Regions from separate parts of the Lysinibacillus sp. NPDC096418 genome, predicted to be linked through region 1. Evidence: riboswitches for the same ligand, from Rfam matches in the RefSeq annotation. Region 1 holds a riboswitch; the other holds the start of a gene.
The links. A riboswitch is a leader RNA that binds a small molecule or an ion and turns the genes downstream of it on or off. The one in region 1 is predicted to bind FMN.
Positions count from the first base shown of each region.

Region 2: it holds a riboswitch for FMN, as region 1 does, so the genes downstream of both, ACIQZG_RS12870 (ECF transporter S component) here and ribE (riboflavin synthase) in region 1, are expected to answer to the same signal.

Region 1 covers NZ_JBIWEY010000016.1:55,743-66,011, forward strand. Annotated here, with positions in the region: gene ACIQZG_RS13420 (S-layer homology domain-containing protein) at 1-1,936, shown strand, start outside; gene ACIQZG_RS13425 (VanW family protein) at 2,098-3,090, shown strand; gene ACIQZG_RS13430 (HAD-IA family hydrolase) at 3,143-3,760, opposite strand; gene ACIQZG_RS13435 (DEAD/DEAH box helicase) at 4,145-5,590, shown strand; gene ACIQZG_RS13440 (reverse transcriptase-like protein) at 5,760-6,410, shown strand; FMN riboswitch at 6,482-6,607, shown strand; FMN riboswitch at 6,728-6,853, shown strand; gene ribE (riboflavin synthase) at 7,058-7,696, shown strand; gene ribB (3,4-dihydroxy-2-butanone-4-phosphate synthase) at 7,710-8,339, shown strand; gene ribH (6,7-dimethyl-8-ribityllumazine synthase) at 8,356-8,823, shown strand; PreQ1 riboswitch class I at 8,965-9,011, shown strand; gene queF (preQ(1) synthase) at 9,135-9,635, shown strand; gene queC (7-cyano-7-deazaguanine synthase QueC) at 9,756-10,269, shown strand, end outside.
Region 2 covers NZ_JBIWEY010000015.1:31,486-41,754, reverse strand. Annotated here, with positions in the region: gene ACIQZG_RS12885 (ATP-binding protein) at 1-1,148, shown strand, start outside; gene sigX (RNA polymerase sigma factor SigX) at 1,208-1,741, shown strand; gene ACIQZG_RS12875 (RNA polymerase subunit sigma) at 1,738-3,030, shown strand; FMN riboswitch at 3,187-3,381, shown strand; gene ACIQZG_RS12870 (ECF transporter S component) at 3,607-4,194, shown strand; gene ACIQZG_RS12865 (sodium-dependent transporter) at 4,293-5,639, shown strand; gene ACIQZG_RS12860 (STAS domain-containing protein) at 5,726-6,112, opposite strand; gene ACIQZG_RS12855 (methyl-accepting chemotaxis protein) at 6,168-7,862, opposite strand; gene ACIQZG_RS12850 (ATP-binding protein) at 7,889-8,308, opposite strand; gene ACIQZG_RS12845 (PP2C family protein-serine/threonine phosphatase) at 8,324-9,445, opposite strand; gene glnA (type I glutamate--ammonia ligase) at 9,879-10,269, shown strand, end outside.

The DNA.
Region 1 (10,269 bases):
GAACAAAACGATTACCTTTAACGAAGGAACAGCGACCTTAAACGGAGCTGCTTTTAGTAGTGGTGCACAGGTTACTCTAGATGGTGTGTTTACTCTGGTCGTAACCGATGCAGCCGGAAATATAACAACGGTTAATTTCGAAATCGATAAGGTAGCCCCTACAGTGACAGGGGTTGTGAACAATGGGTATTACAAGGAAGCTGTTACGATCACTTTTAACGAAGGAACAGCAACGTTGAATGGAGCGGCCTTTACTAGCGGTACAGTCGTTACACAAGATGGCATCTATACGCTCGTTGTAACTAATCAGGCAGGCAATGTAACGACGGTAAACTTCATGATTGATAAGACAGCACCAAGTGTAACAGGAGTGTCTGATGGTGGGGTTTACAAGAACAAGGTAACTGTCGGATTCAATGAAGGAACGGCGACGTTGAATGGAACAACTTTTTACAGTGGAACGGAAATTGACCAGGATGGAAGCTACATGTTGGTCGTAATCGATATGGCAGGTAATAGTACGACAGTTAGTTTTGAAGTTGACACAAAAGCCCCAATTATTACTGGAGTATCTGCTGGAAAGGTATACAAAGCGAAGGTAACGCCTATCTTCAACGAAGGAACAGCGACGTTGAATGGGGCAACTTTTATCAGTGGTACGGAGATTGACCAGGATGGAGACTATGAGCTTGTCGTTACAGATGCGGTAGGTAATGTAACGACGGTAAACTTCATGATTGATCAGACAGCCCCAAGTGTAACAGGAGTGTCTGATGGCGGAGTTCACAAGAACAAGGTAACTGTCGGATTCAATAAAGGAACGGCGACGTTAAATGGAAAAACTTTTGTCAGCGGAACGGAAATTGACCAGGATGGAAGCTACACATTGGTCGTAACGGATGCGGCAGGCAATGTAACAAAAATTCAATTCATAATTGATAGAACTCCCCCCACAGGAACGATTGTCATTAATAGTGGTTCGGCTACTACAAATAGCAAATCTGTGACACTTAATCTGACTTCATCTGACGGCGGGGGAAGCGGAGTCACTGAAATGCGGTTTTCTACAGATGAGCTAACTTGGTCAGCGTGGGAGGAAGTAGCGCTCACAAAAAAATGGGATTTAGTAGGGAATGCTGGGCCAAAGAAGATCTATGTGCAATATCGTGATGCTGCGGGAAATTCAAGCATTTCAAACGTGGCATCAATTGAGTATAAGACGAGCAACGGTTCAGATAATGGTGGCGGTGGCTATGTTCCGACACCGGAGCCAAGCCCAACACCAGTAGCACCAAAGCCAGAACTACCAGCACCAATAGAACCAACACCAATACCAATAGAACCAACACCAATACCAATAGAGCCAACAAAGCCAGCACCAATGCCAGAAGAGCCTGAAAAAACAGAAGAACCAACGCCAAGCTATCGATTCAGCGATATCTCAACGAACTGGGCAAAGGACATGATTGAAGATATCGCGGAACGTGGCATTATTACTGGCTACCCAGACGGCACATTTCGACCAAATGATCTAATCAAACGCGAACACGTTACGGTGATGTTTGCCCGTGCTTTCGAGTTAACACCAAAACGCGATGCCGTATCGTTTAGTGATGTGCCAACGAGTCATCCATACTATGAGGCAATTACAAGATTACAGCAAGCAGGCGTTATAGACGGTTCAACCGGTGCATTCAATCCAAGTGATTCACTAACGCGAGCACAACTAGCGAAAATACTTGTCCTCGCATTTGGACTCACACCAGGTGGCACAAGTACTTTCCAAGACGTTCCGAAAACGCATTGGAGCTATGACTATATTGCCGCACTCGCAGATGTCGGCATTGCACTTGGTGACAACGGTAATTTCAGACCAAATGAGCCAGTGACACGCGCGCAATTCGTGGCGTTTATGTACAGAGCTCTCAATCTATAAAATTAACACGCTACAAAAGTGAGAATCTAAGCTTTTGTAGCGTGTTTTATTTTGTAAATAAGTTGGTAGTCATAAATAAAAATGAAGGAAAATAAACACACTACTATGTATACACGAATAAGATGTGTCTGAAGAAGTACCTTAGAGGTAGGTGTTCGAAAGTGAAGAAAAAATGGATAGCTACACTTTGGCTAATATGTGCAATGGGATTGGCAGGATGTCAGGAGAAATCAGAGAAAGAACAAACGTTAGAGAAAAAAATAACCGACTTGGAACAACAAATTGAGGAAATACAAAAGCCGGTTAACTACGAACAAGAAGATGCACAAGAGGTCGTAAATATCGTCGATCCAAATACGTTGGAAATCATACACACGTTATCCCCGCAAGACTTAGGGTATGGAGAGGACTTTGAAACGTATAAAAAGAAAATTGAACAAGTAGCGAAAGAGCTAGCGAGAGGAACTGGCACAGTAGCGGGTTATGATCAGCGAATGGTGCTAGATCGGATGGATGAAAAGGGACAAATCATTAAAGGGAGTCCAATGATTCTCTTAAAAGAAAGTGAATTGGTGGAGAAGATTCTCGCTGTATCGGGAACTGGCGGGAATGTTGAAATGCCCTTGTATGTCACAGAAAGCGGTTATTCTTTTGAGGACATTCCTCACTTAGAAGAGGTAGTGGTTGCTTCTTATACAACATATTTTAACTCCGCAGATGTTGGCAGAAATAAAAACATAGAACTTTCAGCACAAGCTATTAATAACGTTATTGTTGGCAGTGGCGATCAATTCTCTTTTAATACGGTTGTAGGTCCGAGAGATGAGGCAAACGGCTATCAACCTGCGCCTGAAATCATCAATAAAAAAGTAGTGATGGGCATTGGGGGGGGGATTTGTCAAACGTCCTCAACCTTATTTAACGCAGTTGATCAGGTATTTATCAAAATGGTGGAAAGACATCACCATTCATTAGATATAGGTTATGTACCTAAAGGAAGAGATGCAACCGTTTCGTATGGTGGATTGGACTTCAGATTTCAAAATACAAGCGATGTTCCCTTTTTAATAAAGACGATTTACGGCAAAGACTTTCTGACGGTGGAAGTAAGGACATCGGAGAGATATGAAGAAATTTTGAAGAAGACACCATAAAAAAGATTCCAACAGTAGAGGGGAAGGCTATCTGCTGCTGGAATCTTCTTATTTAAATAATCTCTAAAATTTCAGCAGGGGCGTACACTTTGAAGTCGGGTTTTTCTGATCGCACAACTTCAATAGCATCGTACCCCCAGCTAACCCAAATAATTGGGACGCCGACTTTCTTACAAGCTACAATATCACGTTGTTCGTCGCCAACGTATATCACTTCAGAAGGCTTTAATTGTTGATCTTTTAAGTATTTATGAATGATTTTATCTTTGCCAAAAATATGACTAGAGCAAATCACATTTGTAACTGTATCAATTTTGTTCAACTTTAAAAATTCTAAAATATTTTCTTGATCATTAGAAGAGATAATAGTAATGGTGTGCCCCTTCATCTTAAGTTCTTGTAACAAGTCTTTCATACCATCAATCAGGGGAATTTCCTTGATGGATTGACGGAATAACCGATAAAATTGAGGAATAATGATAGGTATTTTATACATCGGAAAGTTAAATAACTTACTACGCTCCGTGAGGGATAACTTTTTTAGCGATTCTAATTCATTAAGCTTTATCTTTTTATATTGATATTTATCCGCTAACGTATTCCACGTAGACATAAAAACTTGTGTAGAATCGGCTAGCGTGCCATCAAAATCAAAAATGATATGTTTCATGGATAATTGAACTCCTTTAAGATTTAGTTGTATCTTCGTCATATCTTAGTAGGGTACGCATGGATTGAAGAAATGGTCATGCTTTTGTCCTGTATTATTTATTATGCTTGATAATAGTTTCCACGAAAAGCCTTTACATGTATAGATAATAAATAATAATAGTAGTTACTAATATTTCCACACTGCTAGGTAGTGTTTGTAGCGGCTTACGATATGTCTACGGAAAGCTCATATACATAAATAGAATGGAAATAACTGTTTTGAAAATTACCCATTGTTAGTAATTAGAACTTCGAGAGTAGTTATTATTTGCAGTGCTATGTATAATAGGAGTCTGTGTTAGGAACAAGTTCGATACAAAATGAATATAAAAGAGGCTTCGTAATGAGTAAAAATGGATTTAAGGAATATACATTAAGTAATGACATCATAATGGCGCTGGACCGACTAGAATATACACAACCAACAGAAGTTCAAAGTAAGGTCATTCCGTTAGCATTAGAAAAAATGGACCTTGTTGTAAAATCGCAAACTGGTAGTGGGAAAACGGCATCTTATGGGATACCGATTTGTGAAGCCGTTGATTGGCTAGAAAACAAACCACAAGCGTTAGTGTTAACACCGACAAGGGAACTTGCTGTTCAAGTAAAAGAGGATTTTACGAATATCGGTAGATTCAAACGCATTAAAGCAACAGCGGTTTATGGGAAACAGCCAATTGCCATTCAAAAAACAGAACTAAAGCAAAAAACACATGTCGTTGTTGGTACGCCAGGGCGCATGCTAGATCATATTGAAAGAGGCACATTGGTCTTAGACAAAATTCGTTATCTTGTCATTGATGAGGCGGACGAAATGCTGAACATGGGCTTCATCGAGCAAGTTGAATCTATTATTAAACAAGTACCTCAAAATCGTGTGACGATGTTATTTTCAGCTACATTGCCTGAAAAAGTAAAAGATTTAGCGCTTAAGTATATGAAAACACCGACTGATGTCGAGATAAAGGCAACAGGATTGACGACTGATAAAATTGATCACTCTCTTTACGTTGTGGAAGAAGATCAAAAACTATCTGTGCTACGTAACGTCACGATTGTTGAAAATCCAGATAGCTGCATCATCTTTTGCCGCACAAAGGATAGAGTCGATACATTGTGTGAGCAATTAATCAATTTTGGCTATAGCTGCGATAAAATTCACGGTGGAATGGTACAGGATGCACGACTTGAAGTGATGAATGATTTTAAAAGAGGCGATTTCCGCTATCTGGTTGCCACAGATGTAGCTGCTCGCGGTATTGATATTGATAATATTACGCATGTCATCAACTATGATTTGCCATTAGAGAAAGAAAGTTACGTTCATCGTACGGGAAGAACGGGACGAGCAGGACTGCAAGGGAAAGCCATCACACTTGTAACACCATTTGAAGATCGTTTTTTAAGTGAAATTGAAGACTATATTGGCTTTAAAATTCCTAACAAATTAGCACCAACTGAAGAAGAGGCTTCGCAAAAGAAAGCAGCTTTTGAAGCGAAAATGGATATTGAACCGGCATTGAAAAAGGCCAAAAGTGAAAAGCTTAACGAGCAAATCATGAAGCTCTATTTTAATGGTGGTAAGAAAAAGAAGCTGAGAGCTGTAGATTTCGTTGGAACAATTGCCAAAATAAGTGGTGTAACAGCTGAGGATATCGGCATCATTACAATTACAGATACATTTACTTACGTAGAAATACTAAACAATAAAGGGCCGATAGTCTTGAAAAACATGAAGAAAACGACAATCAAAGGTAAGTTATTGAAAGTATATGAAGCAAATAAGTAAGAACAAACAGCCAGTTCACGGTATTTTACCATGGATTGGCTGTTTTTTTGCGTTTGTTCAATGTAAATACTTAACTATTTGGCTGTAACCAGGCATGATGGACATGTTTAAAGTCATATAATATAGGTAAATGGATTGTTAGTATTTTATTGAGGTTGGGGGTTTTTAATTGACAGTAGAGAAGAAGTCTATATATGCCGTCTTTGGTCCAGAGTTTTCGGGAATTGTGCTCACATTTCATGAATATCTAAATAGAGTAAAAGGCAAGAAAAAGACGATTGGAAAAAAGTTTTCATGTGAAAAAACGGCCTATCAATGGCTAGAAACCAATAAGATATCTTCTGTGAATTCATTAAAATCAACTAAACCAAAAGAAACGTTTACCAATAAAATAAAGAAAGAGTCTAAACAAAATACAGAAGTAGTCATCTATATTGATGGCAGTTACAAAAATAGTCGTGGGAAGTATGGAGTCATTGGTTTTGCACCGATGAGGACGGAGCCGTTATTTAAAACGTTTGGCTATGTTTTTGATGAGGAGTTCAATAAACTACATAATATCGGTGCTGAATTAATGGCCTGTTTACGCGCGTTAGAGTGGGCATACAGTAATGGTATGAAAACGGTTCATATTATTTACGATTGTGAGGGAATTATCATAAATCAGGAGAAGGAGCAAACTCAAGGTGCGCGTAAGACATATTATCAAACAGTTCAAGCGTTCAAAAGTAAGTTAGACATTCATTTTTTACATGTACGCCATGGAAATAACGTCTTACATCAAAAGGCGCATATACTATCTCAGATGGGTATTCATTAAATTAAGGAGTATGAAAAAGTATTAGTGGATAATATTATTAAATAATGTTATCGTTAGTGCTAGTTAAATAGAATTTCCTTCGGGGTAGGGTGAAAATCCCAATCGGCGGTGATGAAGCAATTCAAAGTCCGTGAGCGAAAGCTGATTTGGTGCGAATCCAAAACCGACAGTTATAGTCTGGATGGGAGAAGGATTAAAGTGTAATCTTTTTAAATTTGTCTGAATTTAAAAGGTCTATTTGTGTACGCTTTTTTCAAACCTACTTCCCATCGCCTACGTTGGGGAGTTTTTTATTTAGCTGAAAATGAATATTTTCGTATGTTCTTCGGGGTAGGGTGAAATTCCCAATCGGCGGTGATGAAGTAATTCAAAGTCCGTGAGCGAAAGCTGATTTGGTGCAAATCCAAAACCGACAGTTATAGTCTGGATGGGAGAAGAACAATTGAGATGGTAGCCTGTGGAAATTTTTTGTATCCATAAGGTTTATTTGTTTACGTCTCTTTTACATAACCTCCCAAGCCCCTTACATGTAAGGGGCTTTTTATGTGTTTTGAATTAGAAATGAGGTGAGACGGATAGCATCATTGAACTGACGGATAGGGCAGCTGAAGTAGTGGATAAAAGTCAAATAGAAAGCAGGTGACAGAATGTTTACGGGGATTGTAGAAGATGTTGGTGCAGTAAAAGCGTTACAAAAAAATAGGCAAAGCATGAAAATCACGGTTGCATCACCTATGATAACTGCAGATGTCAAGCTAGGTGATAGTATTGCGGTCAATGGAGTTTGTTTGACGGTGACGCATTTTAATGAGCGAGAGCTGACGATGGATGTGATGCCTGAAACGGTAAAGGCAACAAACTTACAGCAGCTTGCAGTGGGAGATGCTGTGAATTTAGAGCGTGCAATGTCTGCGAATGGACGGTTTGGTGGACATTTTGTATCTGGGCATGTAGATGGAGTAGGCAAAATTTTGCGTAAACGACCTATGGCCAATGCGGTGTACATTGATATTGAGGTAGGAGAAGAATTGACGAGCTACTGTATTCCAAAAGGCTCGATTACCATTGATGGTACTAGTCTGACGCTATTCACCGTTGAAAAAAGCAGTGTAACGGTATCGCTCATTCCGCACACGTACAAGGAAACGATATTAGGTATGAAAAATGAGGGTGCCCTTGTTAATATTGAAACGGATTTGGTCGGCAAATACATTGTTAATCAATTACAACGTGGGCAAGCAACTTCGACTATTACGAAGGATTATTTAACACAACACGGATTTTAAGGGGGCTTTAATTTTGCTAAATACAGTTGAAGAAGCATTAGAGGATTTGAAACAAGGGAAAATAATTGTCGTGGTAGATGATGAGGACCGTGAAAATGAAGGCGACCTACTCGCGTTAGCCAAGTATGTGACACCTGAAACGATTAACTTTATGGCTACATATGGTAAGGGTCTAATTTGTACACCCATTTCGCAACAGCTGGCACAAAAATTAGCACTTCATCCTATGGTCGAAAATAATACTGACAATCACCAAACGGCATTCACCGTTAGTATAGATCATGAGGATACAACTACAGGAATTAGTGCCTACGAGAGGGCATTAACGATTCGTAAAATGCTAGATCCACAAGTGGAAGCGGCTAATTTCCGTAGACCAGGGCATGTGTTTCCACTCATTGCAAAAGATAATGGTGTCTTGGAACGAAGAGGGCACACGGAGGCGACGGTCGATTTAGCTAAGCTTTGCGATAGCGATCCAGCAGGCATTATCTGTGAGATTATGGGCGACAATGGTGAGATGTTGCGATTTGATGAGCTAGTAACGTACGCTGCAAAGCACAACTTAAAAATGATCTCTATTGAGGCATTAGCCACATATCGACGTAAACAAATTGAAGTAGTAAAAAAATTAACAGTGTAAAAGGGGAGAATTCATTATGGGAAAAACATTTGAAGCACAATTAATCGGAACAGACTTGAAAATTGCGGTGGTAGTAGGGCGTTTTAATGAATTTATAACAAGTAAGCTATTAAATGGAGCACTAGATGGGCTAAAACGTCACGACGTGGATGAAGATAATATTGATGTTGCATGGGTGCCAGGTGCTTTTGAAGTACCGTTCATAGCCAAACAACTTGCTGAAACAAAGAAATATGACGCAATTATTGGACTTGGTACAGTCATTCGCGGCTCTACAACACACTATGATTACGTGTGCAATGAAACAGCAAAGGGCATCGCCAGCGTTTCACTTACTACAAATGTTCCTGTGACATTTGGCATCGTAACAACTGAAAACATCGAGCAAGCTATTGAACGTGCCGGTACAAAATCAGGCAACAAAGGCTACGATGCAGCGATGTCTGCAATTGAAATGGCGAACCTAAAGAAGATGATTGGATAAGACGAAAAGGTAAAAAAGAATCCGATAGCGAGAGAAGTAATAATGTCAATTACAGTATAAGCAGCGGATAAATTTAAAAAATACATTTGACGTTTCCGACCATTTTTTGTATTATGTTGAAGAAAGAGTGCCCGGACTAGAACGGGAGAGGTTCATAGCTGATACCCTCTATAAAAAACTATGGAAACATGACTTTATGCCATGTCCATAACGGACGTGGCTTTTTATGTTTTTTACATATGTTTTAATAGAACGATTGGTGATACCTCTCTTGAAAAGTGTTGGGAAACATTTTACAAGGAGGTTTTTTTATGTCTGGCCGAAGCCATGAAGAAGGTTTGAAAGATTTAACACTATTAGGAAATCAGGGTACTAAATATTCATATGATTATGCACCAGAGGTACTGGAGGCAGTAGATAATCTACATTCCGATCGAGATTATTTTGTAAAGTTTAATTGTCCAGAATTCACGAGTTTATGCCCACTTACGAATCAACCTGATTTTGCAACGATGTACATCTCGTATATCCCGGATAAAAAAATTGTAGAAAGTAAATCACTGAAATTGTATTTATTCAGTTTTAGAAACCATGGTGATTTCCATGAAGATTGCGTCAATATCATTATGAACGATTTAATAAAATTACTTGATCCAAGATATATCGAGGTTTGGGGTAAATTTACGCCACGCGGAGGCATTTCGATTGATCCGTGGTGTAACTATGGGAAAGCGGGGACTAAATACGAAGAAATAGCAAATTATCGTTTAATGAACCACGATCTTAACCCAGAAAAAATAGATAATCGATAAAAGATGAATTGAATCGTTCAATTTAGAAAGAGGTTTTTAGCTACCCTCTTAAAAAAACTAAGAAGAAAGCAGCACTTTTTCTTAGAGTGCTGTTTTTTTGATATAAGGGAGTTTTTATAGATGAAGCAGGAAAAAGCAATCGTTGTGTTTAGTGGAGGTCAGGATAGTACCACTTGTCTGTTCTGGGCAAAAGAACGTTTTGAAGAGGTTGAGGCAGTGACGTTTGATTATGGTCAAAGGCATCGCCTTGAAATTGAGTGTGCGAAGGGGATAGCAAAGGAGCTCGGTGTTAAGCATCACATTCTTGATATGTCACTCCTGAATCAGCTTGCTCCAAGTGCATTGACACGACAAGACATAAAGGTTGAAAACGGAGAAAATGGTGAGCTTCCATCGACTTTTGTACCTGGTCGGAATCTGCTCTTTCTTTCATTTGCTGGAGTTATTGCGAGCCAAGTAGGTGCCAAACATATCGTGACGGGCGTTTGTGAAACGGATTTTAGTGGATATCCGGATTGTCGAGATGTTTTTATTAAATCCATGAATGTAACGTTAAATTTATCGATGGACGATTCTTTCGTGGTAGATACACCGCTAATGTGGCTGAACAAGGCACAGACTTGGGAGCTTGCTG
Region 2 (10,269 bases), on a different contig from region 1:
AACTGGCTTTTGAAATTGCTAAAGGGAACTTTGAGGCGAAAATGCCAACGACACAAAGTGATGAAATCGGTCAACTGGCCGTCGCGTTTAACCAAATGGGGCGTCAATTGAAGCATAATTTAGAAGTCATCAATCAGGAAAATGAACAACTATCGAATATATTAACGTCCATGACGGATGCGGTTATTACATTTAATCGTGATCGCACAATTTTACTGAGCAATCCACCAGCAGAGCGTTTAATGCAAAAGTGGTTTGTCAATAAGGGCTCACAAAGTAAACAGCCAATTCCACCAGAGTTGTACCATATGCTCGACCACGTCTTAATGTTTGAAGATAAGCTAGAAGAGGAAATTGAAATGGACGGCAATTATTATACATTTACGATTAGTCCTCTATATAGCGGAGAATTGATTCGTGGGGCGGTTGCGGTTATCCGTGATATGACGGAGCAACATCGCTTAGAGAAGCTTCGTTCAGACTTTATTGCTAATGTATCTCATGAGCTACGTACGCCTATCTCGATGCTACAGGGCTACTCTGAGGCACTTATGGATGATTTTATTCAAGATCAAGAGGAACGGAACGAAATTACGAAAATTATTTATGATGAGTCCAAGCGAATGGGCCGTCTAGTGACAGACTTGCTCGATCTAGCGCGTATGGAATCGGGGCATATGACGCTTTATAAAGACGAATTACCGATTAACTCAACATTCGAACGTATTACACAAAAATTCGCGCAAGTAGCGAAGGAAAAGCATGTACAGCTAGTGTTTGACAGTGAGTTTGATGCAGATGCCGTTATTAGTATTGATGAGGATCGCATTGAGCAAGTATTAACGAATTTAGTAGATAATGCACTTCGTCATACCGATACGGGTTCTGTAACGGTAAAAGTTGAGCAAGAGCCTACATTTGCAAAAATTTCGGTGCAAGATACTGGACATGGTATTCCTCAAGAAGATTTACCGTATGTCTTTGAACGTTTCTATAAGGCAGATAAGGCACGTACTCGCTCAAAAGGTGGTACAGGTCTTGGGCTTGCTATTGCTCGAAATATCGTCAAGGCACACTCGGGTAATATTATGGTCGATAGTGTGGTGGGAGAAGGCACGACATTTACGTTTTATTTACCTTTTGAATAAGGTATGTAACTTATATGGATGTTAGACGACAAATACTATGAGAACGGAGGTGGAGTGCTGTGAATGACTCCGTGTTCCATCGATTATACGATGCTTACCACCAAGATGTATTCCAGTTCCTTATTTATCTAGTGAAAAATCGCTTGCTTGCAGAGGATTTATCGCATGAAGTATATGTTCGTGTACTTCGATCATACGATCAATTTACGGGGAAAAGTAGTGAAAAAACATGGCTTTTTGCAATAGCAAAAAACGTAGCAATTGACCATTTCAGAAAGCAAGCGGTACGCCAAAAACATTCATTAGATTATTTTGACTGGGAAACAGAACAGTTACGTTCATCCACTCCATCACCAGAAGATACTCTATTACTAAGTGATGAATTCCAACAATTAGAGGCGGCACTTGAAAATTGTACTGGGGATCAAAAAATGGTCATTGTAATGCGCTTTTTCCAAGAGTTATCGATATCAGAAACTGCGCAAATACTTGATTGGACTGAGGCGAAAGTGAAAACGACTCAATTTCGTGCAATTAAAGTTTTACGAGAACAGTTACAACATGAGAGAGAGAAGGAGGCGAAGTGGCAATGACTCATAAAGATTTCGATGGTGACCAACTAGAAAATTTAATGAAAAACGCCCCGAAGCTTCCTGATTCCAGATCAAAAGAAGATGTATTAAACCGCCTGCTGGCAGATGCTCGTCTACAAGATAATACGCATTTGCAGGCAGCGATAGACGAACCGATAGAACCAATAGAAATACCACAAGAGCAACGTCAACAGACCGCTTCCATCCAAGAGGAAAGGGCTGTCGTGGCGAAAAGAAGCCGTAAGAATAGTAAAATACCTGTTTTTATAAGTATCGCTTCAGTTTTTGTACTCACATTACTTGTCGGTATGATAATGAATAATAATTCAACAGGAGATAAGGAAAGTATAAAAGCCGAAAGCTATTCAACTGTGCAAACTGACGAAGCAGAGAGTGTTGAAAAAGCAAATGCTTTGATGGACAAGGATGCTTTTGTTAATGATACACGCATGATGTCACTACGTACATCTGTTTATGAAGAGGATTTAACGGAAGCTACAGCATTGCGCATTGGTTTAGCCAGTAGCGCTGCAGAAAGTGTACCGGTTACTTTTGTTATACCTAATGAGCGTGTCGTAGCTGATTTTGGTGATGTAAAGCCAACTACCCTCCAATTATATGAAAAGTATGCACCGCAAATTGATGAAGAGGCAATGGGATTTGCAGAGTATCATCCGTATAAGGGAGAGCTAAAAGAGCAGGGAGAGACGCTTGTACACGTATTACCAGAGGAAAATGAGTATGATGGAGCCTCGGCAACAGTGAACATGTACACAGGTTCATTAAAAGATACATTCTCAGATTATAAAGAGGTCGCGGTGAAAACAGCTGAGGGGAAAGCATACGAGTTTTCACAGGTTGGTGAACCGAGTGAACCGATACAAATGACAGGGATAGTTAATCACTACAATTATTACTTGCTCAAAGAAAAGAACGGTGTAGAATATTTATCACCGAATTTCAGGGAAACATTTGAAACAGTGACAGAAGCACTTCAGGGAATGCATCTAAAAAAGGATGATATTTATGTGCCAGTTGTACCAGAAAAGGTGACTTTTGCTGTGACAGAGGCAAAAGATGGTGTTATTGTGACGTTTGATACTCCGTTAGATTTAACCGTACTAGGTGCGGTCCAGGCAACACAGTTAGTGGAAGCAATGATGTTGACAGCAGCAAGCTTTGATCAACAATTACGTCTTGAAAATCTAGTACAAGACAGCTGGGAAGGATTTAATTTTAACGAGTATTTGCCGATGCCAATGGGAGCTAATAAACAATATATGCAGTAGTATAGGAGCAGCTATCCATTTAGGGTAGCTGTTTTTTTGTAAGTATAGAATGGTATTTAATGCATAGTAAATAAATTGGAATAATTTTAGAGCGGAAGTATTTACTTTTTACTCATAATTCATTATAGTAAAGTTGTAAGATAAAAAATAATATTGATTCATCTTCGGGGCAGGGTGAAAATCCCGACCGGCGGTAATAGAGTCGTAAATTGCTTGTATAGTCTAAAACTACACAAACTCGAAAATTTACAATACTACTCTTTAGCCCGCGACCTGTGCAAATTTTTTTGCATGGCTGACTTGGTGTAATTCCAAGGCCGACAGTTACAGTCTGGATGGGAGAAGATGGAGGTACGATCGTCATTCGTTGTTACGAATTATAGCTGTGTGTGGACGTTTTTTTAAGTGTATATTTTTACACAGTTTGCGCAAAAAAATGGCTATAAATGGCGTTTTTTAATCATGCCTATTCTCCCTTATGCTTTTTGCATAGGGTTTTTTTCGTTAACAGGAATCGATAGTGTCGTTGCCTTTCTTCTTGCAAGATTGAATCAGCAAAGAGGAGAGAGCTTTTCAATGAAGAAAAATGTCAAACTACAATCGTTTATTACGATTGGCATGCTCAGTAGTATTTCGTTTTTACTAATGCTTTTTAATTTCCCAATTCCACCATTTCCAGCTTTTTTAGAAGTGGATTTCAGTGATATGCCTGCACTTATGGCGGCAATCACAATGGGACCTATGGCAGGTATTTTAGTAGAATTATTTAAAAATGTCCTAGACTGGGTTTTCTCAGGCACACCAACAGGAGTACCAGTTGGTCATATCGCAAACTTTGCGACAGGGATTTTATTTATTTTACCAGTAACATTTATTTTTAATCGATTTAAATCAATGATTGGTCTTGTAAGTGGTTTAATCTTAGGAACTATTACGATGGCTATTGGGATGAGTATATTAAACTATGTTTTAATCTTACCAATGTATACGTACTTCTTAGGGATGGAACCGGTTGTTGGAGATTCGTTATATACTATGATCGTCGCGGGTATTCTACCATTCAACCTTGTAAAAGGTGTATTGATTACGTTCATTATGGCGTTTTTATATACAACAATGCGTAAGTGGGTAGAGCAACAACGTAAGATGTATTTATCAAAATAATATGTTAATCCCTGGGAGCATTCGCACTCAGGGGTTTTTTAGTTGTGTTTTTTCATGTAGAATGAGAGTGAGTATAGAGAGTTGAGGAGTTTGATTAGATGAGTGAGAAAAATGGGCAATGGTCTAGTAAGTTAGGATTTATTTTAGCCTCGGCGGGGGCAGCAATCGGACTTGGTGCGATTTGGAAGCTACCTTACGTCACGGGGCAAAGTGGGGGCGGAGCATTTTTTCTGATCTTCGTCTTGTTTACACTATTAATTGGTTTACCGATGTTGTTATCTGAATATATTTTAGGACGTGGCACACAATCAGAAGCAGTGACAGCATATAAAAAAGTTGCTCCTGATAAACCGGCTTGGGCTTGGGTTGGTCGTATGGGTGTCCTTGGTTGTTTCCTACTACTAACTTTTTATAGTGTGGTAGGCGGTTGGATTTTTATATACAGTGGTCTTGGTGTGGCAGGAAGTATTATCGATCCTGCTGTTGACCCGAATGCATTGTTCGCTAAAATAATTGGCACGCCGTTGATTACATTAGCCGGCCTTGCTATATTCACGCTTGCGAATGTCATAGTAATTTCGTTAGGTGTGCAGAATGGCATTGAAAAGATGAGTAAATGGATGATGCCATTATTATTTATTATTTTTATCGTACTAGTAGTACGTGCGCTTACGTTAGATGGAGCGATGGAGGGTGTTAAATTCTTTTTATGGCCTGATTTTACGCATATTACAGGTCGAGCAATACTAGAAGCGTTAGGGCAATCTTTCTTCGGTTTAGCAGTGGGATTCTCATGTTTAGTAACCTATAGCTCATACTTGAAAAAGGATGTGAGTTTGGTGAATTCGGCGGTTTCAGTAGTTTCGCTAACGGTACTGGTGTCGTTTTTAGCAGGCCTAGCAATCTTCCCGGTTGTGTTTGCTTTTGATTTAGAACCAGCTGCTGGACCAGGGCTACTATTTATGGTGTTACCAGCTGCATTTAGTCAAATGCCTTTTGGAGAATTGTTCTTGGCGTTATTTTTATTACTTTTCTTATTTGCGACACTAACATCATCGTTTAGTTTGTATGAAATTATTGTAGCTGCGTTTATTAAAAAGTGGAACATGTCACGAGCGAAGTTAACGATGCTACTTGGCGTTGTGGTATTCATCGCTGCAATTCCGGCAGCGTTATCATCGAGTGTATTAGCAAATGTATTGATTTTCGGAAGAAGCATATTTGATGCGACAGACTTTTTAGTGTCGAATTTAATGCTGCCGCTTGGTAACCTATTTATTTCGATTTTTATTACATACGTGGTGAATAAAGAGTTTGTAAAAACAGAATTATTGGTAGGTAGTAATATGGGACAAGGCTTTTATTCTACTTACCGTGTACTCATGGCGTCTTTCGTGCCGCTAGTTATTATTGTCGTGTTGTTCAATATGCTATTACAATATTAAAAAGAAGCAGTGCATATTAGAATTCTAATATGCACTGCTTTTTTTAAATGATTAATAGTATATTCCTAAAGCTAAAGTCAGTAGTATTAATACTCACTTAATGATAATTCTCCAGACCAATCGCCTTTTATGACTTGTTTTGCATCTTCCTCATTTGTCATAATCGGGAATACTTTATCGCATTGCGAAATGGCAAATAAATTTCGAATGAAATCATCAACAACAATAATGACAATCTTTTTCTTGTTAACCGATACCTTTTTTGCGAAATTGACAATCATACCGAAACCAGTACTATCGATATTTGTTACTTTTTGCATGTCGATAATAAATCCATGCTCTGTTTCGAAACTTTGAGCTTGTAGTTCTTTTTTTACATCTTCAATAATTCCGTACTCTAATTCACCGGTAAACGCTATTGAAATATAGTCTGCTCTTGTATCGATTTTTACCGCAATCTTTTTTTGATCCATCTTATATTGTCCCTCACTTTTCATTCGTCATATAATAGAACCTTTCGCTAACTGCTTAGAATTGGAATTTGTTCACTTCGGTGCGTAAGTTATCGGCTATTGTCGCTAATTCATCAGAGCTCTGTGTAATTTCTGCAACTGTAGCATATTGTTCTTCAGAGGTTGCGGCTATTTCTTCTGTAGCAGCTGCTGAGTCTTCAATAATGCGTGAAATGTCTTGAATCGCCTGCTGAACATTCAATGAATTTGTATTTACATTACTGAATGCGGATTTCATTTGCTCAACACCTTCTTCTGTTGCTACTACTTTTTCCACGATTTCTTTTAAAGCAGAGCCACCTTTATTAATAATCGTAACCTGTTCTTCTACAGCGAGTAGGTTGCTTTCCATTGTTCGAACCGTTACAGATGTTTCTGCCTGGATGTCGTTGATTAGATTTGTAATTTGTCCAGAAGCTAGGCTAGATTGTTCCGCAAGTTGGCGAACCTCTGATGCTACAACTGCAAATCCTTTCCCTTGATCACCAGCTCGGGCTGCTTCAATTGCGGCATTTAAGGCAAGTAAATTAGTTTGGTCGGCAATTCCAGTAATGACTGTAATGATACCACCGATTTCCTCAGAACGTTTTCCTAACTTTTGAATGGAGTCTGTAGCATAAGAAACCGTATGTGTGACAGTACTTAAATGTTTAATGGCTTCGGTAATGGCTTCTTCCCCTTTACGTGCGATATGAGTGGAGTCTACAGCGCTTTTTAAGGTTTCTTCTGCTTTTTTTAAGCTAAGAGTTACTTCTTTAATCGTATGCTGCATCATCGTTACAATTCGCTCGGACTGATCGGATTGAGTCGTAGTACCAACTGCCACATCATTCATTGTCAGGGCAATTTGGTTTGCTGCTTCACTTGTTTGGTGAGAGGACTCAGCTAACAATTTAGAAGAATTTGCGATTTGATTGGAGCTACCAGCTACCATTGTCATCGTCTCCGTCAAGCGGTCTTTCATATTTCTAAATGCATGGGCTAAATCAGCAATTTCGTCGTGGCCTTTTGCGTTTAAAATCTTTGTATTTAGATTTAAATTGGCTAATTCTGCTGCATTTGTTTTGAGTATATTGATAGGTGTAATAATTTGTCGTTGCAAGAAAATGCTTATGCAAACGATGATTAGAATGGCAATACCTAATGAAATTGCAATATTCTCAATTGCTGATTTTGTTGCAATATTGATATAAGGCGCTGTTGGGACAGCTGTAGCCCATACCCCAATTACTTCGCCTTGGCTATTGATAATAGGATCATATGCTCCTTGATGTTGTTTTCCTAAAACGTTTGCAGAACCAATAAATCTCTTTTTTTGCTCCAAGACAACAGTGGCTACTTCGTCTGACACTTTTGTATTCATTGCACGTTCGCCGTTGTCTATAATATTCGTACTAATCCTTGTGTCGTATTGAAATATAGATACGGCATTCCCGTTTGTTAACTCACCTACCTTGTCGGCAACTTCGAAATTCTCAACCATTTTGATATCGCCTTTATACAATTGATCATCAACGATTTTCCATTCACCAGGTATTTTTGCATCTAAATACTGGTAACTTAATTGTATGTCGGATAATAGTTTAGTATCCGCACTTTCTAATAGATTCTTTTTGGCTACATAAAAATTAATGCCAGCAAGAAGGGTAGTTAAAAGTAAAATACAACTTAAAATGAGTATGTTCATTTTTCTGCGGATTGTCCACTTCATCGTAATTCCTCCAATTCAAATATACGTTAGATATTGATTTTCTTAGAAATACCTACTAAAAACTTAGTGTCTGAGATGTTTTCAAACCAAATTTCATCGACCATACTTTTTACAAAAAATAGACCTCGTCCGCGATCTGAAAAAGTGAGACTATCTAAATTAAATTGAAGAACTTTATCCCATTCCTCGATTGGAATACCTTCTGCTTGATCGATCACAGTCACTTTGACTACATCATCATTCTGTGAAACGTGTACTTGGATTTTTGCTCCTTCGTTTAAGGGTGTATTTTTCATGGCTTCTATGGCATTAATGACTAACTCGTGCACGACAAAGCACAATTCTTTTTTGTTAGGGATATTAAATAAATTTGTATAACTTGCCATTGTTGCATCAACAAAATAGATGGCTTGCTGATTAGGAACTAAATTGAGCGTAAAATCCATAATGAAACACCTACCTTATAATGTAATTGTAATAGAAACTACTGTTATATCATCGGTGTAATTGTTTTCGAATAAATCATATTTTTGAGAAAATTTCTGCAAGGCGTAAGCATTATCTTGAGATGCGTAAGAATGGAAATAACCAATATCGATGGTTTGGTTACCCATCAACGACAGCATTCCGTCTGTATAAAGGATAATACGGTGCCACCCAGATAGTTGTACCGTTTTTTTGTTGATTTGAATAGTCGGAAATAATCCCAATATAGGTGTATTTGGTGGGAGTGATAATGTTTCTCCGTATTTTCCAAATAATAAACCAGCTGGATGCGAAGCATTAACATAATGTAATGATCCGTTTTTTGTATCGATTAGAATATAGATAGCTGTTACTAAAAAACGATCAATATCCTCATCCGTAAATAACTCATAAATTCGACGATTAAGTTCACTTATAACGCATACAGGGTCGATTAATCTCGTGATTAAACCTCGTAATAAAGAGCGAATCGACATCGTGACGAGTGATGCAGCTATCCCGTGTCCCATCACGTCGTACAATAATACTGCTGTTAAATCGTCATTAATTTTAAACCAGCAATACATATCGCCGCCTAATGTATTAGACGTGACATACACGCCGTCAAATTCGATATGCTCTAGTCTTAATGAAGGTGTAAATGCACTCTTTTGCACTTTTTTAGCAATAGCTAGATCCTTTAGCCAATTACTTTCCTGTTGCATCCTTAATTTTGCTTCTTTTCGATATTTTAATGCTACATGAACCCTTGCCTTGAATTGGGTAAAATCAAATGGTTTTAAAATAAAATCAAAAATGCCTGCATCGAAAACTCTGTCAATAATGATTGTTTTTTCGTAAGTAGAAGAAAGAAGGATAGGAACTTGAATCCAGTTATTTAATAAATCAATTTGCTGACAGATTTCCTCGCAGTTTCTTAGTGTTAATTTCACATCAAATATAATTAAATCGATGCTTTCTTTAAGGTCATCTGAAATGAAATCCATTACTGTCCCAACTGCCGAAAAGCTATGAACATCCGTAATGCCTATTCGATTGAAATACTTTTGTGTTCGTAAGACATCATTACTCACGTTACCAATTATCAACACTGACATGCTTTCTATACCACCGCCTTATTTTTGCAACATATCAAAAGCTGCTGTTGGATGACTAATTAGCCTTTTCTAATCATCTGTTCTCTACCATTTTTAGCTATATTATATGTACGCTTTATAAATTAAACTAGCTTACTAAACCTTCTAATACTATTATATTGTAAATTGACATAATTTTGCCACTAAATATTTTTTAAGACAAGACTATTGTATGATTTTAGAATTCTAAGTCATTATCCATTACCAGTATGCGATAAATTGGCTTGTTCATTTGTGTGATTTTAAAAAACATCTAGAAAAAGGATAATATCAATCGAAAAAAAGTATGTTATAAAACCTGACATATATGTTGTTTTTTTATTATTAATTAGTGTATTTTATAATTATTACATCATATTATGTAAATAAAATTAACATATCGGAGTGGTGGAGAATGAAACATTATACAAAAGAAGATATTATCCGCATGGCGGGAGAACAGAATGTGAAATTTATTCGCCTTCAATTTACAGATATATTGGGAACGATTAAAAATGTAGAAGTGCCAGTTAGCCAATTACAAAAAGCTTTGGAAAACAAGGTGATGTTTGATGGCTCGTCTATTGAGGGGTTTGTAAGAATTGAAGAATCCGATATGTATTTGCGTCCAGATATCGATACGTTTGTTATTTTCCCTTGGACAGCGGAGAAGGGGAAAGTTGCTCGTTTTATTTGTGATATTGCACGTCCAGACGGTACACTATTTGAAGGTGATCCACGGTCAAACTTAAAGCGCGTGTTAAAGGAAATGGAGGAGCTCGGTTTTACATCGTTTAACCTAGGAC